DNA from 3 places in the Streptomyces sp. NBC_01515 genome. Region 3 is predicted to be linked to each of the others. Evidence: predicted binding sites of a transcription regulator. Region 3 holds the regulator's gene; each other region holds the start of a gene.

Region 1 (10,556 bases), 2.3 Mb from region 3:
GGCAGTTGCTCCAGCAGCGAGCGGCGGGCCGCGTACTCGCCGCCGAGCGGCTGCACGAAACCGGCCAGCTGCGGCCAGTGCATGTTCAGCAGCGGGCGGGCCATCAGCTCGGTGACGCGTCCGCCCTGGCCGGCCGCGCCGCCGAGCGGGCGGTCGTACATCGCCTTGACGAGGTCGACGCCGGGGTCGGTGAGCAGCGGGCCCACGATCCCGGTGACGAAGTCGGAGGAGAACTCCTTCAGGTCCGCGTCGATGAAGGCGACGATGTCGCCGCTGGTGACCAGCAGCGAGCGCCACAGCACCTCGCCCTTGCCGGGCACGGCGGGGATGCGGGGCAGGATGTCGTCCCGGTGCACGACCCGGGCGCCCGCCGCGGCGGCCACCTCGGAGGTGCGGTCGGTGGACCCGGAGTCGACGACGACGATCTCGTCGACGAGCGGGACCTGCTGCATGAGGTCGTGACGGATGATCGCGACGATGTCGCCGACCGTCGCTTCCTCGTTGAGCGCGGGCAGCACGACGGAGACCGACTGGCCCGTGCGGTGCTTCGCGGCCAGGATCTTGTGGAGCGGCCGGTCGGTCATGGACCAGGAGCGGGTGCTCAGCCAGTGCTCGACTTCTTTCAGCACGTTGCGCGGCTCCTCTGCGTTCTCTCGGCGAGAGGCGATCACCCTGTGTAGGTGATCCGTCTCGCGGTTCGGACGGCTCACTCAACTGTCCTGGCCTTCGGTTACAGTCTTGAACAACGCTGATGACCATCGCATGTCGGGGGCCGTCAACGCTCACGCAAGTGACACAACCGCATACACAACTGAACACCGCTCATCCAGAGGGGCAGAGGGATACGGCCCGTTGAAGCCCCGGCAACCCTCCAGCCGGTCTTGTCACGTTGATGTGGCGAGGCTCCCGGCTCGGGAAGGTGCCAAATCCGTCTCATGGCGAAATGCGTCGTGAGGAAGATGAGGAAAGGGCCTCGCCTCCATGGCTGCGCAGACTGTTGCAAGCACCACGAACCCCGTGAACAGCGTCGATCTCGGCCCCGCCGTCGCGCTGTCCTGCCGCGAGTGCGGCCACCGCGTCCCGCTCGGTCCGCTCTTCGCCTGCGAGGAGTGTTTCGGCCCGCTGGAGATCGCCTACGACTTCTCGGCCTACGACACCGAAGAGCTCCGCAAGCAGATCGAAGCGGGCCCCGCGAACATCTGGCGTTACGCGCCCCTGCTGCCCGTCCCCGCCGACGTGGCCGACAAGCCGAACATCAACCCCGGCTGGACCAAGCTCGTCCAGGCCGACAACCTCGCCCGCGAACTGGGCGTCGACGCGGGCAAGTTGTTCGTCAAGGACGACTCCGGCAACCCGACGCACTCCTTCAAGGACCGGGTCGTGGCGCAGGCCATCGAAGCGGCCCGCGCCTTCGACTTCACCACCCTCTCCTGCTCCTCCACCGGCAACCTCGCGGGCGCCGTCGGCGCCGCCGCCGCCCGGGCCGGCTTCCGTTCCTGCGTGTTCATCCCGCACGACCTGGAGCAGGGCAAGATCGTCATGGCCGCGATCTACGGCGGCGAGCTCGTCGGCATCGAGGGCAACTACGACGACGTGAACCGTTTCTGCTCCGAGCTGATCGGTGACCCGGCGGGCGAGGGCTGGGGGTTCGTCAACGTCAACCTCCGGCCGTACTACGCGGAGGGCTCCAAGACCCTCGCCTACGAGATCTGCGAGCAGCTCGGTTGGCAGCTTCCGGACCAGCTCGTGGTTCCCATCGCCTCCGGGTCGCAGCTCACGAAGATCGACAAGGGGCTGCAGGAGCTGATCAAGCTCGGGCTCGTCGAGGACAAGCCGTACAAGATCTTCGGGGCGCAGGCGGAAGGGTGTTCGCCGGTCTCCGTCGCCTACAAAGCGGGGCATGACGTCGTAAGGCCGCAGAAGCCGAACACGATCGCCAAGTCGCTCGCCATCGGGAACCCGGCGGACGGGCCGTATGTCCTCGACATCGCCCGGCGTACGGGTGGGGCGGTGGAGGACGTCAACGATGAGCAGGTCGTCGACGCGATCAAGTTGCTGGCGCGGACCGAGGGGATCTTTGCGGAGACCGCGGGTGGGGTGACCGTCGGTGTGGCGAAGAAGCTGATCGAGAACGGGTTGCTGGATCCCACGCTGACCACGGTGGTACTCAACACCGGGGATGGTCTGAAGACGCTGGATGCGGTTGCCGGTACCGGGCTGACCGCGACGATTCGGCCGAGCCTTGAGTCGTTCAGGGAAGCTGGGCTCGCGTCGTAGCGTCGTTGTTCGTCTGCGGGCCGGTGGGGGCTGGTCGCGCAGTTCCCCGCGCCCCTAAAAGACAAAAGCCGTACCTGACCGGAGGTCTTGAGCATGAGCGTTTCCGTCCGTATCCCCACCATCCTGCGCACGTACACCGGCGGGCAGGCCGAAGTCACCGCCGAGGGCACGACCCTCGCCGAGGTCATCAGCGATCTGGAGAAGAACCACACCGGGATCTCCGCTCGCGTCCTGGACGATGAGGGCAAGTTGCGGCGGTTCGTCAACGTGTACGTGAATGATGACGATGTGCGGTTCGAGCAGGGGCTGGAGACGGCCACTCCGGACGGGGTCGGCGTCTCGATCATTCCGGCTGTCGCCGGCGGCTGAGCGGGGGCCCGGAGGTCCCCGGAAATTACCCTCGGTAACGCCGATTACCAAGAGTTCATCGAATTGCCCCCTCCGTGAGAGAAGCGGAGGGGGCAATTCTGTAGGGTTGAGCGGGGTACAGTTGGGGAACCCGCTCCACTCCGCATGCCGGACGCATATGAGTACCCGCTCCGCGTGCGATGAGAAGTAGCCAAAGTGTGCATTCATTTTGCGCCTTATGTTCCCTTTATCGGGCCCGACTTGCCCTGAAGTCGGACGAATTCTCCGTATATTCCCGACCGGTCCTGCCCGGAATTCTCGTCGGATTGACCTGTTGCAGACGGCAGTTGGACGGATACATTCGGCCGCGGTCGACGCGTTCCGGCGCACGCCCCCAATCCTGTGGGGGGTGAGGTCTGACCCGGATCCGCGAAGTGCGGGTCCGTGCAAGGGCCAGTAATAGGGGAGTTAGGCATGGCTCAGGGCACCGTCAAATGGTTCAACGCGGAGAAGGGGTACGGCTTCATCGCGGTCGACGGTGGTGCGGATGTTTTCGTCCACTACAGCGCGATTCAGATGGACGGCTACCGCACCCTGGAAGAGGGTCAGCGGGTCGATTTCGAGATCTCGCAGGGTCAGAAGGGGCCGCAGGCGGACATGGTCCGGCTCGCGACCACCTGAAGCACGCGCCGACGAACAGCAGCGACGTTCTTCGTTCCTCACCGAAGGGCTCGTACTCCTGGGGGGTCACCTCCTGGGGTACGGGCCCTTCGGCATGCCCGGAGGGCCCGTGTGCCTGGTGTTTCCCTCGCGCGCGCCCGTGAGGAGAAGGCGCCAGAACCTGGGAGCCGCTTGCACTCGACCATGCCGAGTGCTAATCATTGGCGTTAGCACTCTGAAGGTGAGAGTGATAACGAAGGATCGGGTCGGTGAGGCCCGCAGGCCAGGTGGCGCAAGGAGCCACGGGGCAGGCGAGCCGTCCGTCGCGGGCGCCAGCGCGGTCCGGAGCAATCCACCCCAGTCCGGGAGGACCACTTCACATGGCCAAGATCATCGCGTTCGACGAGGAGGCGCGGCGAGGCCTTGAGCGCGGTATGAACCAGCTCGCCGACGCCGTCAAGGTCACCCTCGGCCCCAAGGGCCGCAACGTCGTCCTTGAGAAGAAGTGGGGAGCCCCCACGATCACCAACGATGGTGTCTCCATCGCCAAGGAGATCGAGCTGGAGGACCCGTACGAGAAGATCGGCGCCGAGCTGGTCAAGGAAGTCGCCAAGAAGACGGACGACGTCGCCGGCGACGGTACGACCACCGCGACCGTGCTCGCCCAGGCTCTCGTCAAGGAAGGCCTGCGCAACGTAGCCGCGGGCGCCAACCCGATGGCCCTCAAGCGCGGTATCGAGAAGGCCGTCGAGGCCGTCTCCGGTGCCCTGCTGGAGCAGGCCAAGGACGTGGAGACCAAGGAGCAGATCGCTTCTACGGCCTCCATCTCCGCCGCCGACACCCAGATCGGCGAGCTCATCGCCGAGGCGATGGACAAGGTCGGCAAGGAAGGCGTCATCACCGTCGAGGAGTCCCAGACCTTCGGTCTGGAGCTGGAGCTCACCGAGGGTATGCGCTTCGACAAGGGCTACATCTCGGCGTACTTCGCCACCGACATGGAGCGTATGGAGGCCGTCCTCGACGACCCCTACATCCTGATCGCCAACTCGAAGATCGCCAACGTCAAGGACCTGCTCCCGCTCCTGGAGAAGGTCATGCAGTCGGGCAAGCCGCTGCTGATCATCGCCGAGGACGTCGAGGGCGAGGCCCTGTCCACGCTGGTCGTCAACAAGATCCGCGGCACCTTCAAGTCCGTCGCCGTCAAGGCTCCGGGCTTCGGTGACCGTCGCAAGGCCATGCTCGGCGACATCGCCATCCTCACGGGCGGCGAGGTCATCTCCGAGGAGGTCGGCCTCAAGCTGGAGAACGCGACCGTGGACCTCCTCGGCCGCGCCCGCAAGGTCGTCATCACCAAGGACGAGACGACGATCGTCGACGGCTCGGGCTCGGCGGACCAGGTTGCCGGTCGCGTCAACCAGATCCGCGCCGAGATCGAGAACAGCGACTCGGACTACGACCGCGAGAAGCTCCAGGAGCGCCTCGCCAAGCTCGCGGGTGGCGTCGCCGTCATCAAGGCTGGCGCGGCCACCGAGGTCGAGCTCAAGGAGCGCAAGCACCGCATCGAGGACGCCGTTCGCAACGCGAAGGCGGCCGTCGAGGAGGGCATCGTCGCCGGTGGCGGCGTCGCGCTCATCCAGGCGGGCCACGTCTTCGAGAAGCTTGAGCTCGAAGGTGACGAGGCCACGGGTGCCGCGATCGTGAAGCTGGCCCTTGAGGCCCCGCTGAAGCAGATCGCCGTCAACGGTGGCCTCGAAGGCGGAGTCGTCGTCGAGAAGGTCCGCAACCTGCCCATCGGTCACGGCCTCAACGCCGCCACCGGTGAGTACGTGGACATGATCGCCGAGGGCATCATCGACCCGGCGAAGGTCACGCGCTCTGCCCTGCAGAACGCCGCGTCCATCGCCGCGCTCTTCCTCACCACCGAGGCGGTCATCGCCGACAAGCCCGAGAAGGCCGGTGCCGGCGCGGGTGCCGGTGGCGGCATGCCGGGCGGTGACATGGACTTCTGATCGACCCCTTCGGGTTGATCAACGGTCTTACCGAGGGCGGTACTTCCTGTTCCGACAGGGGGTACCGCCCTCGGGCATGTCCGGGGTCACGGTGTTCGGAGTCACAGGTGTCCGGGATCACAGGCCGCGGTGCGGGACGGCCGGAATGAAGGTCTTGGCCGGACGGTTGTCGTTGACGCATGATCAATGCATACGCACATACCGGCTGGTACCCGATATCCGGTGCCTGGTGTCCCGAGGAGCCCCCACACGTGTCTACGACCGCCCCCGCCTCCCGAGCGGCCGACATCCTCGGCCGTCCGATCACCCTCAACGGCCTGACCGTCCCGAACCGGATCGTGATGGCGCCGATGACCCGGCAGTTCTCGCCGGGCGGCATCCCCGGTGAGGACGTGGTCGGTTACTACGCCCGCCGCGCCGCCGCGGGCGTGGGCCTCATCGTCACCGAGGGCACGTACGTCGGCCACGAGTCCGCCGGGCAGAGCGACGACATCCCGCGCTTCCACGGCACGGAGCAGCTCGCGGGCTGGGCGAAGGTCGCCGAGGGCGTGCACGCGGCGGGCGGCACGATCGTGCCGCAGCTCTGGCACATCGGCATGGTCCGCGAACAGGGCCAGCCGCCGTACGCGGACGCGCCCGCCGTCGGCCCCTCCGGGCTGCGGATCGGCAGCGACGAGGTCACCGGTACGGCCATGACGCAGCGGGACCTGGACGACGTCATCGGCGCGTTCGCCGAGGCGGCGGCTGCCGCTGAGCGGATCGGCTTCGACGGCGTCGAACTCCACGGCGCGCACGGCTATCTCCTCGACCAGTTCCTGTACGCGGGCACCAACCGCCGTACGGACGCCTACGGCGGTGACGCGGTCGCCCGTACGAAGTTCGCGGCGGAGATCGTCGCGGCGGTGCGCGAGACGGTGTCCCCCGAGTTCCCGATCATCTTCCGCTACTCGCAGTGGAAGCAGGACGTCTACGGTGCCCGTCTCGCCGAGACCCCCGAGGAGCTGGACGCGATCCTGACCCCGCTCGCCGCGGCCGGCGTGGACGTCTTCCACGCCTCCACCCGCCGTTACTGGCTCCCCGAGTTCGAGGACGCCGGCTCCGATCTCAACCTCGCCGGCTGGACCAAGAAGCTCACCGGCAAGCAGACCATCACGGTCGGTTCGGTCGGCCTCGACGGGGACTTCCTCAAGGGGTTCCGGGGTGAGGGCGCGCCGGTCAAGGGCATCGACGACCTCCTCGACAGCCTGGAGCGGGACGAGTTCGACATGGTGGCCGTGGGGCGGGCGCTGCTGCAGGACCCTGAGTGGGCCGCCAAGGTCCTCGCCGGGCGGGTGGAGGAGCTGGCGCCTTATGACGCGGCGGCGCTGAAGTCGCTTAGCTGACACCCGAGTTGACGATGGGGAACGGCCGGGGTGGTCTAATCGACCCCGGCCGTTCTTGTCGTTCCGCAGTCTTGGCCCGGACCGATGCGCCGCTCTCGCACCCGGCGCCTCAGGCGCACCACGCCGTAGATCGTGGAGTGCGCCGCAGCTACCAGGACACAGAGGGCGAGCGTGGTCAGGCCCCAGTCGCCCAGGGCCGACAGAAAGCCGCCCGCCCACACGGCATGCACCAGCGCGTCCGCCAGGTCGAAGACCGAGAGCCCGAGGGTGACCAGGAGCGAGACCCGCAACTGCCTGATCAGTCCCGTCACGCCGCGATCCGTCCGAAGAACCCGAGGGCGGACGCGTACGGCCCCACCAGCAGGACCGCGGGCCGGACGGCCTGCCCTTCTTGGTCCCCGCCGCAGGTGTGGGCCAGGGCGCAGACCCCGTGGACCCAGTCCGAAATGTTCATGCTCACCTCGCCGCGAGCATAAGCGGGGTTCCTGAGGGCTGAGGCGGTAGGGCCACCTGCCGAGCTCCGGCCCTGTCCGCCGCCCCCAACTCGGGCTAACGTGCCCGCACATGAGGATCCTGCACCTGTCCGACACCCACCTGGAACGCGCCGACGCCCCCAACCGCCACGGCATCAACGCGACCGACTCGCTGCGGCTGATGCTTGCCGAGTTGCGGCATCAGCGCGGGGTGGACGCGATTGTCGTCACCGGGGACCTCGCCAATGACGGGGCGGTGGAGGCGTATGCGGCTGTGCGGGAGTTGGTGGGTGGGTTCGCCCGGGTGATGGGTGGGGTGCCCGTCTTCTACACGACCGGGAACCATGACGAGCGGGAGGCGTTCGGGAAGGTGCTCGGGAGTGGGCATCTTGCCGCCGACGGTACGGATCGGGTCGTAGACGCCGTGTTTCCGGTGGAGTTCGGGTGTGCTGCTGTCAGTACGGTCGGCGGGTATCGGTTCGTCACGCTCGACTCGCTTGTGCCGGGGGAGGTTTACGGGGCGTTGAGCCGAGCCCAACTGGACTGGTTGGGGGAGGAGTTGGGGACTCCGGCCGAGTTCGGGACCGTTCTCGCCTTTCATCATCCGCCGATCAACCTCGGTACGCCGATGCAGCGGGCCTTCGGGCTGCGGAATCCGGGGGAGTTGGCGGACGCGATCCGGGGGAGTGACGTGCGGGTCGTGCTCACCGGGCACTTCCACCTTCAGCTCTTCGGGTTCCTGGAGGCGACTCCGGTGTGGGTCACGCCCGGTGTCGTCAACCGGATGGATCTGACGACGGCCTACGGCACGGAGCGGGCCGTGCGGGGGGCTTCGGCCTCGCTTGTGGAGCTGGGTGGGGAGACCGCCCCGATGTTCCATACCTTCCATGCGCGGGATCCTCGGGCGCACGAGACGGTGTACCAGTTGGATCAGGAGCAGGTTCGGTCGGTTGTTGAGCGGCATGCGCCCTAGGGGGCTCGTGGGCGGGGTATAGTGGATCTTGAGCCCGTCGCCGTAACTCCGGTTGGCTGGTGCTGCGTTGGTGGTCCAAGGAAAGACGTCCCGCTTCCTGCGGGGAGATGCAGGTGCAAGGCCTGCCCGGCGCTCCGAATGAAGTCCCCGTCCCGCATCGCGCGGGGCGGGGACTTCGCGTTGCGGGTACTACGGGTACTAGAGATTCCCCAGCGGTTCGATGTCCACGTGGACCGGTGTGCCCCAGACCCGGAGTACCTCGTAGTCCGTGAACTCGTGCACGAGGCGGTACGCCATCGCCGGGCGGGAGCCGCGGCGCGCGGCGTTGATGTACAGCTCGGCCTCGTGGCGGTCGCGGCGCGGGGTGCCGCAGAGCTGCCAGGCCTGGCCGTTCCACAGTTCGGGGAGCCAGCGCTGCTGGGCCTGCGGGCGGTCCTCGCGGACGCCGTAGCGGGACGGTGTGGTGTCGGTGGGCCGGGGCGCGGCGGGGCCGTTGAACTCGGAGCGGCGGGCCGAGCGGCGGCGGGTCTCGCAGAGCAGGCAGAGGTCGGGGGCGTCGGCGTCGACCGGGCCGTTCGGGTGCTCCGGGCAGCGGGTGGTGGGCGCGGCGCCGTTGACGCTGTCGTCCAGCAGGTCCAGGGCGCGCTTGAGGTCCGCCTTGACCTCGTGGAGCTTGCCGTCGGGGGTGTCGGACGTGAGGGCCTCGCCGTGCTCGCCGAGGAGGCGGAGGGCGCGGCCTAGGGCGGTCTGCTGGGCGTGGTTCATGGTTCTGTCGACGATAGTCGGCTTTGCCGCGGGCCGGTTCCTCCGGGAGGGGACGGCGGCGCCCGTTCTCCGCTCAGGTGGCCGGGTGTCCCTCCGGTGCCCGGAGCCGGTGGGCGAGGCGGCCGAGCAGTACGGCGTTGGCCAGCCCGCACAGGGCCGCAGCGGCGGCGAAGAACAGCGGGCTGGTCGTCTGCAGGAGGAGAGTGAGGAGGCTGGTCGGTGCCGTGGCCATCAGCGGCCAGATTCCGGCGAATCCCGGGTCCGGCAGGACGTACGTGGCGCAGAGGAAGAACGCCAGCGAGGCCGCGACCACGGCGAGGTATGCCCGCGCGGGCCAGTTGTCCACGGCAGGGGCGAGCAGGGTGCGCAGGCGAGCAAGGGTGCGGGCGTGCGTGGGAGGTGCCGGGGCTGTTCGCTTCTGCGCCGTGGTTGTCGCCGTGGTTGTCGTCGTCGTGGATCTCTTCGCGAGGGCGCCGAGTACGGCGGCGTTCGCGAGGGCGCAGAGGAGTAGCCATACGGTCCAGGAGCCGATCGCCAGCGCTTGTAGTGGCCCCTCGGTGTCCGGGCCGAAGGGCAGGATCGCGACCAGGAAGGAGAGCGGCGCCGTGAGGATCAACGGGCCTGCGGCGACGGGGCCTTCCGGGGCGACGAATATCGCCGCGACGGAGACGCCTACGGCGGTCAGGTAGGCCCGGGCCGGCCAGTTGTCCGTGGCGAGGGCGAGGAGACGGCGCGGGCGGGAGGTCTGCGGCATCGAGGAGTCGTCCTTCGCGTCGGTCGGTCCGGGTCGGTGAGGACAACGGTGGACCGGGGGGCGCGCCTGGACATGAGTACCGGTACTCAATGGGAGGGGCGGAAGGACTTACCTCCCGCCGTCCCTCAAGCTGCCGGGTGGGTGGTGAACGTGACTTCCTCGTGGTCGTCGTCGAGCGCGATGTTCAGCGAGGCGTTCAAAGCCGGGGTCAGGCGGCGCAGCAAGGGGAGGGTCGGTACGGTGTCGGCGCCCTCGACGCGGGAGATCTTCGCCCGCGTCAGCCCGGACCGCTCCGCGAGCTGCGTCTGTGTCAGCCCCGGTTCCACTCGGCGGTCGTAGACGGCTTTGGCGAAGCCATGGCCAGCCGGATCTCCGCGCGCTCGGCGGCGACCTCAGGGGACTCGGCGCACTCCTCGACCAGCTTCTTCTCGCGGGCCGGCTTCCAACGGGTGTGGCTCATCGCGTGGCGCCTCCAGCGGTACGCAGCCGGGGACATTGATGTCAGGAGTGCTTGAGGTCGTCGATGAATGTGGACCAGGTGTCGGCCCGGAAGACGAGCTTCGGGCCGAGGGGGTTCTTGGAGTCCCGGACGGGGACGAGGGCGGGGTGGCCGTCGGCGACTTCGAGGCAGTCCCCGCCGCTGCCGCCGCTGTGCGTTGACTTACGCCAGCGGGCTACTTCGAGGCAGTTGTCGCCAGTGCCGCCGCTGTAGCTGGACTTGTACCAAGTGGCCGTGCTCAGGTCGTAATCAGGGTTGTGCCTCATGGGCGTCCTCTCCTCGGGTGTTGGGAAACGGTCACCGCATGGAGTGATGTGCCGGGGTCAGCCGTGCTTGAGGTCTTCGACGAACGTGGACCAGGCGGCGGTCTGGAAGATGAGCTTCGGTCCGAGGGGGTTCTTGGAGTCCCGGACGGG
Region 2 (10,556 bases), 2.6 Mb from region 3:
GGCCGGAGTGTCGGCTCCGACTGTTTCGAAGGTCCTCAACGGCCGTGCCGACGTCGCCCCCGCGACCCGCACCCGCGTCGAGGACCTGCTCCGCGTCTACGGCTACCGGCGCCGGCGCGCGGAGGCGACCCGCTCCCCGTTGATCGACCTGGTCTTCCACGAGTTGGAGAGCGCCTGGGCGATGGAGGTCATCCGGGGCGTGGAGAACGTGGCGCGGGACTCCGGGCTGAGCGTGGTGCTGAGCGAGAGCGCGGGGCGGCTGACCCCGGGCCGGACCTGGGCCGACCAGGTCGCCGCGCGTCGCCCGCACGGCGTGATCCTCGTCCTCTCCGGGCTCGACGAGTCCCAGCGGGCGCTGCTCACCAGCCGTTCCATCCCGTTCGTGGTGATGGACCCGGCCGGTGACCCGGGCGCGGACGTGCCGTCGATCGGCGCGACGAACTGGCAGGGCGGGCTCGCCGCCACCCGGCACCTGGTCGAACTCGGCCACACCCGGATCGGCGCGATCAGCGGACCGTCCCGGATGATGTGCAGCCGCGCCCGGGTGGACGGATACCGGGCCGCGCTGGAGACGGCCGGGCTGCCGGTCGACCCCTCGCTGATCACCACCGGCGACTTCCACCACGAGGCCGGCTACCGACTGGGGCTGGAGCTCCTGCGCCGCCCGGACCGGCCCACCGCCGTCTTCGCCGGCAACGACCTCCAGGCCCTCGGTCTGTACGAGGCCGCGCGCGAACTCGGGCTGCGCATCCCGGAGGACCTGAGCGTGGTCGGCTTCGACGATCTGCCGGTGGCGCGCTGGGTCGGCCCGCCGCTGACGACCGTACGGCAGCCCCTGACCGAGATGGCCGAGGCGGCGGCCAAGCTGGTGCTCGACCTCGGGCGCGAGCAGAAGACCTCGGCGGCACGGCGGGTGGAACTGGCGACGAGCCTGGTGGTGCGGAGCAGTACGGCGGCGCCCGCCGAGTGACACCGGGGGCCGTGACAGTGAGATGCGTGGCCGGAAGGTGACGTATTGACGAGTGGGGTGCGTCGCCCCACACTCCTCCGAAGCCAATCGGTTGCACAACCGAAACTTTCGGAGGCACCCGCATGAGATCTCTGAGAACCGGCTTGTCCCTGGCGGCCCTGTTCACCGGCGCCGTCATGCTCTTCGCGGCACCCGCCGCGCACGCCGCCGACACCCCGCTGCGCGACCTCGCCGCCGCGAAGGGCAAAGTCATCGGCACCGCGGTCACCGGCTCCAAGCTCACCGGCACGTACGGCGACATCGCGGGCGGTCAGTTCAGCTCGCTCACTCCCGGCAACGCCATGAAGTGGGAGACGGTCGAGCCGACGCAGGGCAGCTTCAACTGGTCGGAGGCGGACCAGATCGTCGCCTTCGCGCAGGCCCACAACCAGCAGGTGCGCGGCCACACCCTGGTCTGGCACAGCCAGAACCCGAGCTGGCTGACCAACGGCACCTGGACGTCGGCCCAGTTGAGCAGCCTGCTGCAGAACCACATCAGTACCGAAGTCGGCCGCTACAAGGGGAAGATCACCGCCTGGGACGTGGTGAACGAACCCTTCAACGAGGACGGCACGTACCGCTCGACCCTCTGGTACAACGGCCTCGGCGCCAACTACATAGCCCAGGCGCTGACTTGGGCGCACGCCGCCGACCCGGCCGCCAAGCTGTACATCAACGACTACAACGTCGAGGGCGTCAACGCGAAGTCCACCGCCCTCTACAACCTTGTCAAGTCCCTGAAGGCGGCGGGCGTTCCGATCGACGGGGTCGGCCTCCAGGCCCACCTCGTCCTCGGCCAGGTCCCGGCCACGCTCCAGCAGAACATCCAGCGCTTCGCCGACCTGGGCGTGGACGTGGCGATCACCGAGCTGGACGTACGGATGGCGCTCCCGGCGGACAGCACGAAACTCGCCCAGCAGAAGGCCGACTTCAAGAGCGTCATGGCCGCCTGCGTGGCGGTGACACGCTGCGTGAACGTCACCGTCTGGGGCTTCACCGACTCCGACTCCTGGGTCGACAGCACGTTCCCCGGCTACGGGGCGGCGACACCGTACGACGCCAACTACGCGCCGAAACCGGCGTACTACGGCCTCTCGGAGGCGCTCGGCGGCACGACCACGACCCCGCCGCCGACCGGGGCGTGCTCGGCGACGTACAGCGTGGGCAGTCAGTGGAACACCGGGTTCACGGGGCAGGTGACGATCGCCTGTTCCGGGGCCTCGCTGTCGTCCTGGAAGGCGAGTTGGACGTACGGTGCCGGCCAGCAGATCACCCAGGCCTGGAACGCGGCCTGCACCCAGTCGGGCACGGCCGTGAGTTGCGCGAACGCGAGCTACAACGGGACGGTCCCGGACGGCGGTTCGGTGACCTTCGGCTTCAACGCGTCGTGGAGCGGGAGCAATCCGGTGCCGGTGGTGACCCTGGGCTGAGGGAGGCGGGGGAGGCGCACGGGAGAGCTTCGGGGGAGTGAAGCGGGGCTGAGAACCGTGAGATTTTCCGTAGAAAACCGTCCTGGGACGTCTCCCCTAACTTTCTCCTAATAATTCGGACTTACGTTCCTCCCCGTGACGGACACAGAGAACGTTGACGAGGACAGACGCGTTGGCCGGCGGTCGAGAGTGCTGAAGATCGCCGGCCTCACTCTGGCCGGCGCCCTCGTCCTGGGTGTCGCCACGGCCGGCTGGGCCTACTGGCACCTCAACAGCAACATCAAGAGCGTCGACATCGACAGCGCGCTCGGCACCGACCGCCCCGCGAAGGCGGTGACCACACCGTCCGCCGCCGCGTCCGCGTCCGCTGTCCCCGTGCCGACCGGCTCCCTGAACATCCTGGTCCTCGGCTCCGACTCGCGCAGCGGCAAGGAGAACAAGGCACTCGGCGGCGGCGACAGCTCCGGCGCCCGCTCCGACACCGCGATGGTGGTGCACATCGACGCGGGCCGTAAGAAGGCCACGATCGTCAGCATCCCGCGCGACACCCTCGTCACCCGGCCGTCGTGCCCGCTGTCGTCGGGCGGGTCCACGTCGGTGGCGTACAACGCGATGTTCAACACGGCGTACTCGGTGGGCGGGCCGGTCTGCGCGGTCAAGACGGTCGAGTCGATCACCGGCGTCCGCATGGACCACTACATAGAGATCGACTTCGCGGGCTTCGCGAAGCTGGTCAACGCGCTGGGCGGTGTCACGGTCACCACGACGCAGGACATCGACGACGACGACAGCCACCTGCACCTGAAGAAGGGCACCCATCACCTCAACGGCAAGCAGGCCCTGGCCCTCGCCCGCACCCGGCACGGCATCGGCGACGGCAGCGACCTCGGCCGAATAGGCCTCCAACAGATGCTGGTGAAGGCCCTGTTGACCCAGATCTCCACCCATGACCTCCTCACCGACCCCACCAAGCTCTACGAGGTCACCGACGCGGTCACCGACAGCCTCACCACCGACACCGGCCTCGACTCCCTCAGCGAACTGATCAGCCTCGGTCAGAGCCTGAAGAGCCTGTCGGCGGACGCGGTGACCACGGTGACGATGCCGAACGTCACGGCACCGTCCGACCCGAACCGGGTGGTGGCGAAGGAGCCGGCGGCGAGCGATCTGTGGGAGTCGCTGCGCTGACCTGCGTAGACAGGCGGGCGGAAAAAATCTTCGGGGTTTTCCGGCGAGTGTGTCGATCCGCTCGCCCCTCGTTCGACGCATGGTTGAAAGGCCGGGAAGAGCCCGGTCGGACAACGTCAGAGAACGTCAGCGAAACACCCGAGGAGTCACCATGCCCCGCTACCTCTCCCTCGTGCAGATCGACGAGAAGACCACCCCCGCCGAGGGCCCCAGCCCCGAGCTGATGCAGCGCATGGGCGAGCTGATCGAGGAGATCACCAAGGCCGGCGTCATGCTCGACACCGCCGGCCTCACCCCGACCGCGCAGGGCGCCCGCGTGCACTGGGAGGGCGGCAAGATCTCCGTGACCGACGGCCCGTTCACCGAGTCCAAGGAGGTCGTCGGCGGCTACGCGCTCATGCAGTGCAAGGACATGGCCGAGGCGATCGAGTGGACGAAGCGGTTCCTGAAGGTGCACGAGGAGTTCTGGACCGTGACGTGTGAGGTGCGGGAGATCGCGGAGGGCTGAGCCTTCCTTGGCACTGCTCGTCCTGCCGGTCTTCCTTGGTCTGAGGCCGCCGGGGGTGTTGCATGGTGGGTTGTGACTCCGGAATCACAACCCACCGCAGACCCGCGTGCCACCGCCACGAACGCTCGCGGCGACGCCACGGACCCGCACAGCATCATCGAGACCGTCTTCCGCATCGAGTCCCCGCGCATCATCGCCGCCGTCGCCCGCCTGGTCCGCGACGTCGGCATCGCCGAGGAACTCGCGCAGGACGCGCTCGTCGCCGCGCTGGAGCAGTGGCCGAGGGACGGCGTGCCCGACAACCCGGGCGCCTGGCTCATGGCGACGGCCAGGCACCGCGCCGTCGACCTGATCCGGCGCCGGGAGAACTACGCCCGCAAGCTCCAGGAGATCGGCCGCACCCTGGAGACGACGGCCCCGCCCGAGGAACCCCCGGCCCCCGACGACATCGACGACGACCTCCTGCGCCTCGTCTTCACCACCTGCCACCCGGTCCTGTCCCCGGAGGCCCGCACCGCCCTCACCCTGCGCCTCCTCGGCGGCCTGACCACGCCCGAGATCGCCCGCGCCTTCCTCGCCCCCGAGCCGACGATCGCCCAGCGCATCGTCCGCGCCAAACGCACCCTGGCCACCAGGAACGTCGCCTTCGAGGTCCCCTACGGCCCCGACCGCGAGGCCCGCCTGGGCTCGGTCCTGGACGTCATCTACCTGATCTTCAACGAGGGTTACGCGGCGACGGCCGGCGACGACTGGCTCCGCCCCAGCCTCTGCGAGGACGCCCTCCGGCTGGCCCGCCTCCTCTCCGGCCTGATGCCGAAGGAACCCGAAGTGCACGCCCTGGCCTCCCTGTTGGAGTTCCAGGCCTCCCGCTCGGCCGCCCGCACCGCCCCGAACGGCGACCCCGTCCTCCTCAAGGACCAGAACCGCCGCCGCTGGAACCGCCTCCTCATCGCCCGCGGCATCACCGCCCTCGGCCGCGCGGACGCCGTGGCGACGGGCGCCCCCGGCCCCTACGCCCTCCAGGCCGCCATCGCCGCCTGCCACGCCCACGCGTACACCTACGCCGAGACCGACTGGCAGACGATCGCCACCCTGTACGCCCTCCTCGCCGCCCGATCCCCTTCCCCGGTCGTCGAGTTGAACCGCGCGGTGGCTGTCTCGATGGCCGAGGGCCCGGCCCCGGCGTTGGAGATCGTCGACACCCTCGCCTCCGAACCCGCCCTGCGCGACTACCACTTGCTGCCGAGCGTCCGCGGCGACCTGCTGCTCCGCCTCGGCCGTACGACGGAGGCGAAGGAGGAGTTCACCCGGGCCGCCTCCCTCGCCCGCAACGAACGCGAACGCCAACTGCTGCTGCGCCGGGTGGATGAGGCGACCCAGAGGCGTCCTAGGCAGGCCGCCCGATCAGCATCGCCGGCGCCCCCGCCACCCGAGTGAGGAACACCGTCGCGGAGTTGGGCCCCTGGGGCTTCACCTTCCGCCGCAGTTCCTCCGGTTCGACGGCCGACCCCCGCTTCTTCACGGTGAGGACGCCCACCTCGCGCTCCCGCAGTAGCGCCTTCAACTTCTTGACGCCGAAGGGGAGTTGATCGGTGATCTCGTAGGCGGAGGCATAGGCGGTCGGCCGTAGCTCATCCGCTGTCACATACGCGATGGTCTCGTCGATGAGTCCGCCCCCGACCTCCTCCGCGACCTCGGCGACGAGGTGGGCGCGGATGACGGCGCCGTCGGGTTCGTACAAGTACCGCCCCACGGAGCGGACTTCAGGGTCGGGAAGCCCGCGTCCGTGCAGAACTCGCGGACCCGGCAGGAGAGTTGCCCGTACTGCCCCCGGCCGCACCCCCGTCCCGAACCACAGCACCGCCTCCTTCACGTCGCCCCCGTCCGAGATCCACTCCGCCTCGGCCGCCGCCGGGATCGCCTCGTGCGGTACCCCGGGGGCGATCTTCAGTGCGGCGAGCGGGGCCGTCGTAGCGGCGCCGATGGCCCAGGACAACGGGGGCGAGTACGCCTCGGGGTCGAAGATGCGGCCGCGGCCGCCGCGCCGTGCGGGGTCGACGAACACGGCGTCGTACGCGGACGTGTCGACGTCGGTGACATCCGCCTCGCGCACCTCGATCAGGTCGGCGAGGCCGAGTGCCTCCGCGTTGGCCCGTGCCACGGCCACCGTCAGCGGATCGCGGTCCACGGCCAGGACGCGCACCCCCGCCCGCGCCAGCGCGATCGCGTCGCCGCCGATTCCGCAGCAGAGGTCGGCGACGGAGGTCACGCCGAGGTCCAGGAGGCGGGCGGCGCGGTAGGCGGCGACGCTTGTCCGGGTGGACTGCTCGAAGCCGTTCGGGGTGAAGAACATCCGGTCGGCGTCCTCGGGCGTGAATTTCGCCGCTGCCGCGCGTTGGCGCAGCCGGGCCTGGCCGAGGGCCGCCGAGACGAGGTCGGCGGGGTGGTCGCGGCGCAGGCGGGTGGCGACGGCGAGTTCCTTGGCCGGGTCGGTGCCGCGGACCTCGTCGAGGAGGGCGCGGCCCTCGGGGGTGAGCAGGGCGGCGAAGGCGAGTACGGGGTCGGTCACCGGGTCAGTGGGGTCGTTCACCGGGACATTGTGGGCCAGTCGGTGGACGGTGTGTCTCCGGTGGCGGTGTCGGCGCGGGATCGGGGCCGGGGGCTGAAAAGATCCGACCCCATGCGAGTAGTCGTACAAAATGACATCAATCGGGCGCGCGGGGACCGGGAGGACCGAGGGGACCGGGGAACCCGGGGCGACCGCGGCAACCGGGGTCGGATGACGGGAGGCGCCCGTGGCGCGCTCGCCGCCCTCGCGCTCGCCGCTCTCGTCTCCGGGTGCGGGCAGCCCGGCTCGGGCGCGGCCGTGCACCCGGCGCAGGGCGCGCAGCCGCTGCACGCGCCCCCGGCCCGCGCGTTGGACTCCTACGCGACCAAGCTGCGCGCCGCGTACGCCGCGCGGGTTGCCGCGGCCAGGCGCTGGGGGCTGGCGAAGGTGCCGCTCGCGGCGCCGCCGGCGCCCGCGCACAAGCCGGAGATCACCGCGCGCAAGGGCTTCGAGGTGGACGACCAGGAGGAGTTGAACCTCCCGCCGGTCTTCACGACGATCCCCACGAAGCAGAAGATCGTCTTCCTCACGATCGACGACGGCGAGAACAAGGACCCCGCGTTCCTGCGGATGATGAGCGACCTGAAGATCCCGTACACGGCCTTCCTCAGCAACTACCTGGTGAAGGACGACTACGGCTACTTCCGGAAGATGCAGGCCGAGGGCCACACCATCAACAACCACACCCTCACGCACCCGTACCTGCCGGGCCTGTCCTACGCCGAGCAGAAGCGCGAGATCTGCGGGATGCAGGACATCATGAAGAAGCAGTTCGGCAAGGCCCCGACCCTCTTCCGGCCGCCGTACGGGAACTACAACCACGACACCCTCGTCGCCGCGAAGTCCTGCGGCATCAAGTACGCCCCGATCTGGGACGAGGAGGTGTTCGTCGACCACTGGGAGTACCGCGAGGACGACCGGTCCCTGCACCCCGGCGACATCGTCCTGACGCACTTCCGGGGCCGCGAGGACTGGAAGGGCACGATGGTCGACGACATGCGCCGCTTCCTGGGCAAGGTCACGGCCGAGGGCTACGCGGTGGCCCGCCTGGAGGACTACCTGTGAGGCGGGCGGGCCGTCTGCGGGTACCGGTGGCCGTCGCGTCGGCGGCCGCTCTGCTGCTCCTCACCGGTTGCGCCCAGTCCGTCGACCCCATCGAACGGCTCGGCAAGAAGGCCGCCCAACGCGTCCACCCGCACGGCCCGTCCCGCGAACAGCCGTACCGCCACTGGGGTTTGACGGCCCCGCTGGCACCCGCCCCCAAGCCCTCCCTCCGGCCCGCCGCCCGCTCGGCGGGCCCGGGCCTGCCACCCGTCGTGGACCACGTCCGCACCCACGACAGGGTCGTCTTCCTGACCTACGACGCCCAGGGCACGGGCGCGGACACGCGACGGGACCCGAGGTTCGCCGACCTGGTCCGCGAACTACGGCTCCCGGTCACGGTGTTCCCCGCCGCACCGCGCCCCGGCCACTTCGCCGGCCAGCCCTACGCCACCCAGCGCAGCGAGATCTGCGGCCACCGGCCCCGGCCCGACTCCCGGCTGCTCCGGCCCCCTTACGGCACGTACGACACGACGACCCGCCGTGCCGCGGCCGACTGCGGAGTCTCCGCCCTGGTCCTCTGGCGCGCCTCCACGACGACCGGAACCCTGACCTACGCCCGCGGGGACCATCACCTCGCCCCCGGCGACATCGTCCGCGTGGGCCCGGCCGACAGCACGGCCAGGCTGCTGCGGGGCATCCAGGGGCGGGGGCTGACGGTGGGGCGTCTGGAGGACTACCTGTAGGCCGGCGCCTTCGCACACGGACGGATGTTGTACCTCTCCAGCACCGTCCGCGACGTCCAGCACAGGCCCGCCACGCGGCTCAGGGTGACCTCGGAATTCCGGTCAAGCGCCGCGGGCATTGGCACTCCGCTTGACCGAGTGCTAATCGCAGTCATAGTCTCAGACCTGGCACTCCCCCCTGGAGAGTGCCAATAGCGACGGGCAGGTCCGGCACCCGCGACGACGGATCCACCTGGTCGCCACCTCAGACAGTTAACCCCGTGAGATCTCCGAAGGGGGAGGTCGGATCGTGACGACCACCAGCTCCAAGGTTGCCATCAAGCCGCTTGAGGACCGCATTGTGGTCCAGCCGCTCGACGCCGAGCAGACCACGGCCTCTGGCCTGGTCATCCCGGACACGGCCAAGGAGAAGCCCCAGGAGGGCGTCGTCCTGGCCGTGGGCCCGGGCCGCTTCGAGAACGGCGAGCGTCTTCCGCTCGACGTGAAGACCGGCGACATCGTGCTGTACAGCAAGTACGGCGGTACCGAAGTGAAGTACAGCGGCGAGGAGTACCTCGTCCTCTCGGCTCGCGACGTGCTCGCGATCATCGAGAAGTAATTCACCCAGTTTTGCAGTGAGCTGCGCCCCTGGCCCCCGCGACCTTATGAAGCCGGGCGTCAGGGGCGTAGTTCGTTTCACCCACGTTTTCCGAGAGGGCTGAACCGCTCCCATGGCGAAGATCCTGAAGTTCGACGAGGACGCCCGTCGCGCCCTCGAGCGCGGCGTCAACAAGCTTGCCGACACGGTCAAGGTGACGATCGGCCCCAAGGGCCGCAACGTCGTCATCGACAAGAAGTTCGGCGCCCCCACCATCACCAACGACGGCGTCACCATCGCCCGCGAGGTCGAGCTCGACGACCCGTACGAGAACCTCGGTGCCCAGCTGGTGAAGGAGGTGGCGACCAAGACCAACGACATCGCGGGCGACGGCACCACCACCGCCACCGTGCTCGCCCAGGCGCTCGTCCGCGAGGGCCTGCGCAACGTCGCCGCGGGTGCCTCCCCGGCCGCCCTGAAGAAGGGCATCGACGCCGCCGTCAAGGCCGTCTCCGACGAGCTGCTCGCCACCGCGCGGCCGATCGAGGACAAGGCCGACATCGCCGCCGTGGCCGGTCTGTCCGCGCAGGACAGCCAGGTCGGCGAGCTCATCGCCGAGGCGATGGACAAGGTCGGCAAGGACGGTGTCATCACCGTCGAGGAGTCCAACACCTTCGGTCTGGAGCTGGACTTCACCGAGGGCATGGCCTTCGACAAGGGCTACCTGTCGCCGTACTTCGTGACGGACCAGGAGCGCATGGAAGCGGTCCTCGAGGACCCGTACATCCTGATCCACCAGGGCAAGATCAGCTCCATCCAGGACCTGCTGCCGCTGCTGGAGAAGGTCATCCAGGCCAACGCCTCCAAGCCGCTGCTGATCATCGCCGAGGACGTCGAGGGCGAGGCCCTGTCGACCCTGGTCGTGAACAAGATCCGCGGCACGTTCAACGCGGTCGCGGTCAAGGCCCCCGGCTTCGGCGACCGCCGCAAGGCGATGCTCGGCGACCTCGCCACCCTCACCGGTGCCCAGGTCATCGCCGAGGAGGTCGGCCTCAAGCTCGACCAGGTCGGCCTGGACGTGCTGGGCTCCGCCCGCCGCGTGACGGTCACCAAGGACGACACGACCGTCGTCGACGGTGCCGGCGACTCCTCCGAGGTCGCGGGCCGCGTCAACCAGATCAAGGCCGAGATCGAGAACACGGACTCCGACTGGGACCGCGAGAAGCTCCAGGAGCGCCTCGCGAAGCTGGCCGGCGGCGTGTGCGTGATCAAGGTCGGCGCCGCCACCGAGGTGGAGCTGAAGGAGAAGAAGCACCGTCTGGAGGACGCCATCTCCGCGACCCGCGCCGCGGTCGAGGAGGGCATCGTCTCCGGTGGTGGCTCCGCTCTGGTGCACGCCGCCAAGGTCCTTGAGGGCAACCTCGACAAGACCGGCGACGAGGCCACCGG
Region 3 (10,556 bases):
CGCGCGGCCGGCTTCGACCACGTCAACCTCGACCTGATCTACGGCACCCCCGGCGAGACGGACGACGACTGGCGCGCCTCCCTCGACTCCGCCCTCGGCGCCGGCCCCGACCACATCAGCGCCTACGCCCTGATCGTCGAGGAGGGCACCCAGCTCGCCCGCCGCATCCGCCGCGGCGAGGTCCCCATGACGGACGACGACGTCCACGCCGACCGCTACCTCATCGCCGACGAGGTGATGTCGGCGGCCGGCTTCGACTGGTACGAGGTGTCCAACTGGGCAACGTCGAATTCCGGCCGTTGTCTCCACAACGAGCTGTACTGGCGAGGCGCCGACTGGTGGGGCGCGGGCCCCGGAGCGCACTCGCACGTGGGCGGCGTCCGCTGGTGGAATGTCAAGCACCCGGGGGCGTACGCGGGGGCGCTGGCGGCGGGCCGCTCCCCGGGCGCCGGCCGGGAGATCCTCTCGGCGGAGGACCGCCGGGTGGAACGCATCCTCCTGGAGCTACGGCTCCGCGAAGGCGCCCCCCTGGACCTGCTCCGGCCGGAGGGGCTCGCGGCTTCGCGCCGGGCGCTGGGGGACGGGCTGCTGGAGGCGGGGCCGTACGAGGAGGGGAGCGCCGTGCTCACGTTGCGGGGGCGGCTGCTGGCGGACGCGGTGGTGCGGGATCTGGTGGACTGATCACTCGGGGGAGTGAACCGGGGCGGGAGGCCGATCCGGTCGCTGATCCACTTTCCTGGGCTGCCGTTGTGAGCGACCGGCGAATCACCGAGTTCTTTGCGGAGTTCGAGCCCCCTGAGGGCGTGAGGGCCGAACTTCTCCGGGGGGAGATCGTGCTGACGGCCAGCCCAGACCTGGTACACAACGCGATCGTGGGGACGGTTAAGGACCAGATTCCCAGGCAGAGGTGGAGACGGCTTCAGACGCAGCGGGTGGCGATCCCCGAAGAGCCGAGTGAGCCGCAGCCGGACCTCGTGGTGATCGAGCGCGGTACCGGGCCCGATGACGGAAGGCTGATGCCCGCCGAGGCCGTCACACTGCTGGTCGAGGTCGTCTCCACCAACAGCGTCCATCGCGACTACAGCGTCAAGCGCTCGATCTACGCGGCGGCAAAGGTACCCGGGTACCTGATCATCGATCCGATCATGGCCCAGTGCGTCCTGTTCACCGAGCCGACGGGCACGGGCGAGAACGCGGACTACCGGTGCCGGCGGATCACCAAGTTCGGCGACCTCACACCGTTGGAACCCGTCGGTATCGAACTGGACACCGGCGAATTCGCCACCTACGAGAGCGTCACGCCTCACCGCTATCCGTGACGAAGTCGATCAACTCCTCCACCCGCCCCAGCAGTTCCGGCTCCAGATCCCGGTAAGACCCCACCTTGGCCAGAATCGCCTGCCACACCGCACCGGTGTTTTCCGGCCAACCCAGGGACCGGCACACCCCCGTCTTCCAGTCCTGACCGTGGGGGACGCGGGGCCACGCGGCGATGCCCACGGAGGACGGTTTCACGGCCTCCCAGATGTCGATGTACGGGTGGCCGACGACCAACGCGTGCTCGCTGGTGACCGACTGGGCGATGCGCCACTCCTTGGTGCCGGGGAGCAGATGGTCGACCAGGATGCCCAACCGCGCGTCCGGGCCGGGGGCGAACTCCGCGACGATGGACGGGAGGTCGTCGACGCCCTCCAGGTACTCGACGACCACGCCCTCGATGCGCAGGTCGTCGCCCCACACCCGCTCGACGAGTTCGGCGTCGTGCCGGCCCTCCACGTAGATCCGCCCGGCGCGGGCCACACGCGCGCGTGCACCCGGGACGGCCACCGAACCGGACGCCGTACGAGTGGGTCGTAGGGGACTTGATACGGGCTTCACCAGGGTGACCACCCGGCCCTCCAGGAGGAAGCCGCGCGGCTCCATCGGGAACACCCGGTGTTTGCCGAAGCGGTCCTCCAGGGTGACCGTGCCCGCCTCGCAGCGGATTACCGCGCCGCAGAAACCGGTGCCCGGCTCCTCGACCACCAGGCCCGCCTCCGCGGGGACCTCGGGGGCCGGCTTGGGCTTCTTCCACGGCGGGGTCAGGTCGGCGGAGTACTGGCGCATTCGGATGACGATAGGAGAACCGGGGCGACCACCGTCACGACACGCCGAAACGCGTTGCCAACGCGTCCCGTTGGGCCCGCACGAACCCCGCGTCCACCACCGCTCCGTGACCGGGCACGTACACCGCGTCCTCCCCGCCGAGTTCGAGGAGGCGGTCCAGGGCGGCCGGCCAGAGACCCGGAACGGCGTCCGGGCCCGCCTGGGGTTCGCCGGACTCCTCGACCAGGTCGCCGCAGAACACGACCGGCGGGTCGCCCGGCACCACGACCGCGAGATCGTGGGCGGTGTGTCCGCGCATCGCCACCAACTGGACCTCCGGACCGCCGTCCAGTTCGAGCAGTGTGGGGCCCCACACGGGTTCGCGGGGGCGTACGAGGATGTCCGTCGCGTTCTCCGCGGCCTCCGGGTCCAGCCCGTTGCGCACCGCGTCGGCCAGCAACTCCTCCCCACCGCTCTCGAACACCTCGTTCGCGCCCGCGGCCACGAAAACCGTCGCCCCGGCAAAGGCCGCCGCTCCGAAGACATGGTCGAAATGAGGGTGGGTGAGCGCGAGAAGCGGCACCCGGCGCCCGGCCAGCGCCTGCGCCTGTCCGCGCAACCGCGCGCCCTCCGCCAGGCTCGACCCCGCGTCGATCAGCAGCGCCGAGTCCCCGCCGATCACCAGCCCGACCGTGCAGTCCCAGCCAGGCAGCCGGCACCGGCCCACCCCGGCGGCCAGCCGCTCCCACCCCGCCTCTTCCCAAGTCACCGTCATACGGCGACGCTAACGGTGACGGCACTCGGGGCATGACATCGCAGGACCGGCCTTGCCCGGGGTGTACCTCACGGCCGTACACTGGGCCGGGGAACGCTGGCACTCACGCGCACAGAGTGCCAGGAAAGGGCAGCCCGGCAACAAAACGGCGACCAGAACTGGAGGTGTGCGCGATGCTCAGCGAACGCAGGCTTCAGGTGCTGCGCGCCATCGTCCAGGACTATGTCGGCACCGAGGAGCCGGTCGGGTCCAAGGCGCTCACCGAGCGGCACAGCCTCGGCGTCTCCCCGGCGACCGTGCGCAACGACATGGCGGCCCTGGAGGACGAGGGCTACATCGCGCAGCCGCACACCAGTGCCGGGCGCATCCCGACCGACAAGGGCTACCGGCTGTTCGTCGACAAGCTCGCCGGCGTCAAGCCGATGACCGGCCCCGAGCGCAAGGCGATCCAGAACTTCCTTGACGGTGCCGTGGACCTGGACGACGTCGTCGGCCGTACGGTACGGCTGCTCGCGCAGCTCACCCGGCAGGTCGCCGTCGTGCAGTACCCCTCGCTGACCCGCTCGACCGTCCGGCACGTGGAGCTGCTCTCGCTGGCCCCCGCGCGCGTGATGCTCGTGCTGATCACCGACACCGGGCGGGTCGAGCAGCGCATGGTCGACTGCCCGGCGCCGTTCGGCGAGGCCTCGCTCGCGGATCTGCGGGCGCGGCTCAACAGCCGGATCGCGGGGCGCCGCTTCGCGGATGTGCCGCTGCTCGTGCAGGACCTGCCGGAGGCCTTCGAGGCCGAGGACCGCGGCACAGTGGCGACGGTGCTCTCCACCCTCCTGGAGACCCTCGTCGAGGAGACCGAGGAGCGGCTGATGATCGGCGGCACCGCCAATCTCACCCGCTTCGGACATGACTTTCCCCTCACTATCCGCCCCATCCTGGAAGCCCTGGAGGAGCAGGTCGTCCTCCTCAAGTTGCTTGGTGAGGCGGGGGATTCGGGCATGACCGTACGGATCGGTCACGAGAACGCCTACGAGGGACTCAACTCCACTTCCGTGGTGTCGGTCGGCTACGGTTCGGGCGGCGAGGCAGTCGCCAAGCTCGGCGTGGTCGGACCGACCCGCATGGATTACCCGGGAACGATGGGAGCGGTACGCGCAGTGGCACGGTACGTCGGACAGATCCTGGCGGAGTCCTAAGTGGCCACGGACTACTACGCCGTTCTCGGCGTGCGTCGCGACGCGTCGCAGGATGAGATCAAGAAGGCCTTCCGTAGGCTCGCGCGCGAGCTGCACCCGGACGTGAATCCGGATCCGAAGACCCAGGAGCGCTTCAAGGAGATCAACGCCGCTTACGAGGTGCTCTCGGACCCGCAGAAGAAGCAGGTCTACGACCTCGGCGGCGACCCCCTCTCGCAGGCGGGCGGCGCGGGCGCGGGCTTCGGGGCCGGTGGCTTCGGGAACTTCTCGGACATCATGGACGCGTTCTTCGGCACGGCGTCGCAGCGCGGACCGCGCTCGCGCACCCGCCGCGGCCAGGACGCCATGATCCGGCTGGAGATCGAGCTGGACGAGGCGGCCTTCGGCACCACGAAGGACATCCAGGTCGACACGGCCGTCGTCTGCAACACCTGCAACGGCGAGGGCGCGGCCCCCGGCACCTCCGCGCAGACCTGTGACATGTGTCGCGGTCGCGGTGAGGTCTCGCAGGTGACCCGGTCCTTCCTGGGCCAGGTCATGACGTCCCGCCCCTGCCCCCAGTGCCAGGGCTTCGGCACGGTCGTGCCGACGCCGTGCCCCGAGTGCGCCGGCGACGGCCGCGTCCGCTCGCGGCGCACCCTCACGGTCAAGATCCCGGCGGGTGTGGACAACGGCACGCGGATCCAGCTCGCGGGCGAGGGCGAGGTCGGCCCCGGCGGCGGCCCCGCCGGTGACCTGTACGTCGAGATCCACGAGCTGCCGCACGCGATGTTCCAGCGCCGCGGCGACGACCTGCACTGCACGGTCACGCTCCCCATGACAGCCGCGTCCCTCGGCACGAAGGTGCCGTTGGAGACGCTGGACGGCATGGAGGAGGTCGACATCCGCCCGGGCACCCAGTCCGGCCAGTCGATCCCGCTGCACACCCGCGGCATCACACATCTGCGCGGCGGCGGCCGGGGCGACCTCATCGTGCACGTCGAGGTCACCACCCCGACCAAGCTGGACGTGGAGCAGGAACGGCTGCTCCGCGAACTGGCGAAACTGCGCGGCGAGGAGCGCCCCACGGGGACGTTCCAGCCGGGGCAGCAGGGGCTGTTCTCGCGCCTCAAGGACGCTTTCAACGGTCGCTGAGAGGGTCCGGGGGCTTCCGCCCCCGGACCCTCTCTTCATTCCGAACAGGCTCGTTCCCCATCGCCGAACCGGCTGAAAGTACTGGCATGTGCCAGCGCCAAGGCCGGATTCGGACTTGTTCGGAGGACGTGACAACATGCCGTCATGTCCTCCGCACTGACCGATCTCTTCCCTCATCCGATCGTGCAGGCCCCGATGGCGGGCGGTGTCTCCGTCCCGCGCCTCGCGGCCGCCGTGGCCGAGGCCGGCGGGCTGGGATTCCTCGCCGCCGGGTACAAAACGGCCGACGGCATGTACCAGGAGATCAAGCAGCTGCGGAGCCTGACGGCCCGCCCCTTCGGCGTGAACCTCTTCATGCCGCAGCCGGAGTACGCGGACAAGGCCGCGGTCGACGTCTACGCCCACCAGCTGGCCGGCGAGGCCACCTGGTACGACACGGAACTCGGCGACCCGGACAGCGGCCGTGAGGACGGTTACGACGCCAAGCTGTCCGTCCTGCTCGACAACCCGGTGCCGGTGGCCTCCTTCCACTTCGGCATCCCCACCCCGGAGATACTCGACTCGCTGCGCCGGGCCGGCACCTTCACCCTCGTCACCGTCACCACCGTCGAGGAGGCCCTCGCCGTGGAGCGGGCCGGTGCCGACGCGGTGATCGCGCAGGGCGTCGAGGCCGGCGGCCACCAGGGCACCCACCGCGACCTCCCGGAGAACGACGGCGCCGGCATCGGCCTGCTCTCCCTGGTCGCCCAGATCCGCGAGACCGTGAGCCTTCCGATCGTCGCCGCGGGCGGTCTGATGCGCGGCAGCCAGATCGCCGCGGCCCTCGCGGCGGGCGCGAGCGCGGCCCAGCTCGGCACGGCGTTCCTCGCCACCTCCGAGTCCGGCGCGAACGCCCTGCACAAGCAGGCGCTCACCAACCCCCTGTTCACGCGCACCGAGTTGACCCGCGCGTTCTCCGGCCGCCCGGCCCGCGGCCTGGTCAACCGCTTCATGCGCGAGCACGGCCCGTACGCCCCCGCCGCGTACCCGGAGATCCACCACCTGACCTCCCCGCTCCGCAAGCAGGCCGCCGCGTCCGGCGACCCGCAGGGCATGGCCCTGTGGGCCGGACAGGGCCACCGCATGGCCCGCGAGCTGCCCGCCGGCCAGCTGGTCGAGGTACTCGTCGCCGAACTGGCCTCCGCCCGGACAGCGTTGTCGGCCGGGGGCGAGCTGCGATGACCGCGCCGGTGTTCGTCGTCGAGTCCCTCCAGGGTGTGGGCCCCGGCTCCGTCGCCGAGGTGGCCGGCCCCGAGGGACGGCACGCCGTCTCCGTACGGCGGCTGCAGACCGGTGAGGATGTCGTGCTCACGGACGGACAGGGTCGGGGCGCCTCCGGTGTGGTCCTCAGGGTCGAGGGCAAGGACCGCCTGATCGTCGAACTCCACGCATTCCCCGTCGAGTTGGAGCCCACGCCCCGCATCACCGTCGTCCAGGCACTCCCCAAGGGCGACCGCGGCGAGCTGGCCGTGGAGACGATGACCGAGACCGGCGTCGACGCGATCGTCCCCTGGGCGGCCTCCCGTTGCATCACGCAGTGGAAGGGCGACCGGGGTCTCAAAGCCCTCGCCAAGTGGCGGGCCACCGCACGCGAGGCCGGCAAGCAGTCCCGCCGGCTGCGCTTCCCGGAGGTCGCGGACGCGGCAACGAGCAAGCAGGTTGCGGCACTTCTGGCCAAAGCCGACTTCGCCGCCGTCCTCCACGAGGACCGCGACTACGGCAGCGAGCCCCTGGCCACCGCCGAACTCCCCGCCGAGGGCGAGATCGTGCTGGTCGTGGGCCCCGAAGGAGGCGTCTCCCCCGAGGAGTTGGCCCTCTTCGAGGACGCGGGGGCGAAGGCCTGCCGGCTCGGGCGTAGCGTGCTGCGTACATCGACGGCCGGGACCGCGGCGACCGCCCTGCTCCTGGGCCGTACCGGACGCTGGTCCTGAACCAGGGGGGATCGCCGTGGAACTCGCCCAAGTACGGCTGCTCGTCACCGACTTCGCCGCCTGCTACCGCTTCTACGCCGAAGTCCTCGGCCTGAAGCCCCAGTCGGGGGCGGCCGAGGGACCGTACGAGAAGTTCAGCCCCGCGATCGGGTCCGCCGGGATCGCCCTTCAGGACCGCGCGATGATGGCCCAAGTCCTGGGTGAACTGGGGGACTTGGCGACCGGACACCGCTCGCTGGTCGTCCTGCGCGTCGACGACCTGGACGGGTACTGCGGGCAGATCACCGCCCGGGGTGCGGAGCTGCTGCACGGGCCCGCGCCGATGACGGACCGGATGCGGGTCGCCCATCTCAAGGACCCCGAGGGCAATGTGGTGGAGCTTCAGGAGTGGCTGCTGCTGCGCGGCTGAGGCCGTCCGCCGGGGAACTGCGCCCCCGGCGCGCGGGTGGCCGTATGCGCTCTTCCGCGCGCGCTCCGACGGTGACAGGCTGCCGCCCATGAGGGTGTTGAGACGGAACCTGCTCCGGCCGCGCGGGCGGCGGGTGGCCGCTGTGGCGGGGCTCGCGGTGGTGACCGTGGGCGGGGCCGTCGCGTGCCAGCCCGGTGATCTCAGCTCGGCGACCGTCGCGTACACCACCGACAAGACGGCGACCGCGGAGCTCAAGCGGGACCATGTCAGCGTGCGCTGGCTGACCTGCACGGGCAACTACGGCAGCAACAACAAGGCCTACACGCCCGGGAAGACGCCCTCGCCGACCGAGACCACGGTCGTCAGCGTCGACTGCCAGGGGCAGACGAGCGACAACCGGGACATCACCGTCACCGGCAAGGTCACCCGGGCCGTCGACGGCGCGTGTGTGCGCGGCGACCTGGTCGCCAAGGTGGCAGGCAAGCAGGTCTTCCACGTCACCGGGCTCGGTGACTGCAACGCGGCGACGCCGTCGTCCGTGAACAACCCGAACCCGACGCTGACCTACGGCCCGGGGCCGACCGTCACGGTCACCAAGACGATCTGGTGCAAGGGCGACCCGACCTGCTGGCCCGTCGAGGGCAAGTGATCCAAAGGGCTGTCGGCGGATGGCACCGATGCATAACCTGATCAGGTGACTCAGCCCTCAGCGTCCGCAGCCCAGGCCTATCTCCGCTTCCCGCACCTGCACGGCGAGTTGGTCGCCTTCACCGCCGAGGACGACGTGTGGCTGGCGTCCCTCGACAGCGGCGGCCGGGCCTGGCGGGTCAGCGCGGAGAACGTGCCGGTGACCCACCCCCGCATCTCGCCCGACGGCGCCACCGTCGCCTGGACCTCCGCCCGCGACGGCGCCCCCGAGGTGCACACCGCCCCGGTCGACGGCGGCCCCGCCAGGCGCCTGACGTACTGGGGCAGTTCACGCACCCAGGTGCGCGGCTGGACCGCCGACGGCGAGGTCCTCGTGACCAGCGCCCACGGCCAGGCCAACCTCCGCCGCAGCTGGGCCCGTTCGGTCCCGCTGGACGGCGGACCGGCGACGATCCTCCCGTACGGCTGGGTCGGCGACGTCGCCCGCGGTGAGACGGCCACGGTCCTCCTCTCCGCCCCCATGGGCCGCGAGGCCGCCTGGTGGAAGCGCTACCGGGGCGGCACGGCGGGCAAGTTGTGGATCGACCGTGACGGCGACGGTGAATTCACGCGCCTGCACGAGGAGTTGGACGGCAACATCGAGTACCCGGTGTGGGCGGGGGAGCGGATCGCGTTCCTCTCCGACCATGAGGGCACCGGCGCTCTGTACTCCTCCCTCGCGGACGGCTCCGACCTCCGCCGGCACACCCCGCTCGACGGCTTCTACGCGCGGCACGCGTCCGGTGACGGCACCCGGATCGTCTACTCCTCCGCCGGTGAACTCTGGCTCCTGGACGACCTGGACGGTGCCGAACCGCGCCGCCTCGACATCCGGCTCGGCGGCCAGCGCATCGACCAGCAGCCGTTCCCGGTGCCCGCGGCCCGCTGGTTCGGCTCCGCGTCCCCCGACCACACCGCGCGCGGCAGCGCGGTCGCCGTGCGCGGCGCCGTCCACTGGGTCACCCACCGCTCCGGCCCGGCCCGCGCGCTCGCCGCCACCCCCGGCGTCCGCGCCCGGCTGCCCCGCACCTTCCGCGCCGACGGCGAGGAGTGGGTGGTGTGGGTGACGGACGCCGAGGGCGACGACGCCCTGGAGTTCGCCCCCGCCACCGGCCTCGCCCCCGGCGCCACCCCGCGCAGAATCGCCGCCGGACAGCTCGGCCGCGTCCTCGCCCTCACCGTGGCCCCCGACGGCAGCCGGGTCGCCGTAGGCTCGCACGACGGCCGCGTCCTCCTCGTCGAGCGCGAGACCGGCGAGGTCCGCGAGGTGGACCGCAGCGAGGACGGCGACGCCTCGGGCCTCGCCTTCTCCCCGGACTCGGCCTGGCTCGCCTGGTCGCACGCCGGCCCGCGCCCCCTGCGCCAGCTCAAACTCGCCGGCACCACCGACCTGTCGGTCACCGAGGCGACCCCGCTCCGCTTCCAGGACTACGCCCCCGCCTTCACCCTCGACGGCAAACACCTGGTGTTCCTCTCCACCCGCTCCTTCGACCCGGTCTACGACGAGCACGTCTTCGACCTCGCCTTCGTGGTCGGCGACCGCCCGCACCTGATCACCCTCGCCGCGACGACCCCGTCCCCCTTCGGCCCGCAGCGGCACGGCCGCCCCTTCGAGGCCCCCGACAAGGAGGAGACCCCCGACAGCGAGGGCCGCCCCACCACCCGCGTCGACCTCGAAGGCCTGGCCGACCGCATCGTCCCCTTCCCGGTGGAGGCAGGCCGCTACACGAACCTGCGAGCGGCCAAGGACGGAGTGCTCTGGCTGCGCCACCCGGTCCAGGGAGTCCTCGGCGCCACCCGCGCGACCCCCGAAGACCCGGACCCCAAAACGGAGTTGGAGCGCTACGACCTCGCCCAGCAGCGCATCGAGCACCTCGCCGGGGACGCCGACCACTTCGAGGTGAGCGGCGACGGCAAGCGCGTCCTGCTCTGGACCGACCACAAGCTCCGTGTCGTCCCGAGCGACCGCCGAGCCTCCTCCGAGGACGACGACAACGACACGAACATCAACGTCGACCTGTCCCGCATCCGCCAGACCGTCGACCCGGCCGCCGAGTGGCGCCAGATGTTCGACGAGACCGGCCGCATCATGCGCGACAACTTCTGGCGCGAGGACATGAGCGGCGTCGACTGGACCGGCGTCCTGGACCGCTACCGCCCGATCCTCGACCGCGTAGCGACCCACGACGACATGGTCGACCTCCTCTGGGAGGTGCACGGCGAACTCGGCACCTCGCACGCCTACGTCACCCCGCGCGGCGGCTACGGCCACGGTGAGCGCCAGGGCCTGCTCGGCGCCGACATCT

What was found. The regulator HrcA, encoded in region 3, represses chaperone genes, less so after heat shock. The targets are predictions, from matches to a motif close to TTNGCACTCNGNNNNNCNGAGTGCNAA.
Region 1: groL (chaperonin GroEL) is a predicted target of HrcA. The motif match lies at 3,477-3,503, and genes of this name have one in related genera.
Region 2: groES (co-chaperone GroES) is a predicted target of HrcA. The motif match lies at 8,649-8,675, and genes of this name have one in related genera.

Annotation. Positions count from the first base shown of each region.
Region 1 covers NZ_CP109416.1:6,445,364-6,455,919, forward strand. The annotation lists gene OG407_RS29160 (glucosyl-3-phosphoglycerate synthase) at 1-629, opposite strand, end outside; SAM riboswitch class I at 820-966, shown strand; gene thrC (threonine synthase) at 982-2,277, shown strand; gene OG407_RS29170 (MoaD/ThiS family protein) at 2,371-2,646, shown strand; gene OG407_RS29175 (cold-shock protein) at 3,100-3,306, shown strand; gene groL (chaperonin GroEL) at 3,666-5,294, shown strand; gene OG407_RS29185 (NADH:flavin oxidoreductase) at 5,546-6,676, shown strand; gene OG407_RS29190 (hypothetical protein) at 6,712-6,987, opposite strand; gene OG407_RS29195 (hypothetical protein) at 6,984-7,130, opposite strand; gene OG407_RS29200 (metallophosphoesterase family protein) at 7,241-8,122, shown strand; gene OG407_RS29205 (hypothetical protein) at 8,321-8,887, opposite strand; gene OG407_RS29210 (SCO4225 family membrane protein) at 8,961-9,641, opposite strand; gene OG407_RS29215 (helix-turn-helix domain-containing protein) at 9,767-9,967, opposite strand; gene OG407_RS29220 (hypothetical protein) at 9,952-10,101, opposite strand; gene OG407_RS29225 (DUF397 domain-containing protein) at 10,143-10,406, opposite strand; gene OG407_RS29230 (DUF397 domain-containing protein) at 10,464-10,556, opposite strand, start outside.
Region 2 covers NZ_CP109416.1:6,816,051-6,826,606, forward strand. The annotation lists gene OG407_RS31055 (LacI family DNA-binding transcriptional regulator) at 1-970, shown strand, start outside; gene OG407_RS31060 (endo-1,4-beta-xylanase) at 1,093-2,439, shown strand; gene OG407_RS31065 (LCP family protein) at 2,575-3,627, shown strand; gene OG407_RS31070 (YciI family protein) at 3,779-4,135, shown strand; gene OG407_RS31075 (RNA polymerase sigma factor) at 4,208-5,572, shown strand; gene OG407_RS31080 (THUMP-like domain-containing protein) at 5,523-6,725, opposite strand; gene OG407_RS31085 (polysaccharide deacetylase family protein) at 6,915-7,808, shown strand; gene OG407_RS31090 (hypothetical protein) at 7,805-8,530, shown strand; gene groES (co-chaperone GroES) at 8,820-9,128, shown strand; gene groL (chaperonin GroEL) at 9,241-10,556, shown strand, end outside.
Region 3 covers NZ_CP109416.1:4,189,460-4,200,015, reverse strand. The annotation lists gene hemW (radical SAM family heme chaperone HemW) at 1-681, shown strand, start outside; gene OG407_RS18605 (Uma2 family endonuclease) at 750-1,319, shown strand; gene OG407_RS18600 (DUF3097 domain-containing protein) at 1,297-2,106, opposite strand; gene OG407_RS18595 (MBL fold metallo-hydrolase) at 2,141-2,860, opposite strand; gene hrcA (heat-inducible transcriptional repressor HrcA) at 3,034-4,050, shown strand; gene dnaJ (molecular chaperone DnaJ) at 4,051-5,184, shown strand; gene OG407_RS18580 (nitronate monooxygenase) at 5,329-6,405, shown strand; gene OG407_RS18575 (16S rRNA (uracil(1498)-N(3))-methyltransferase) at 6,402-7,154, shown strand; gene OG407_RS18570 (VOC family protein) at 7,171-7,563, shown strand; gene OG407_RS18565 (hypothetical protein) at 7,652-8,212, shown strand; gene OG407_RS18560 (S41 family peptidase) at 8,258-10,556, shown strand, end outside.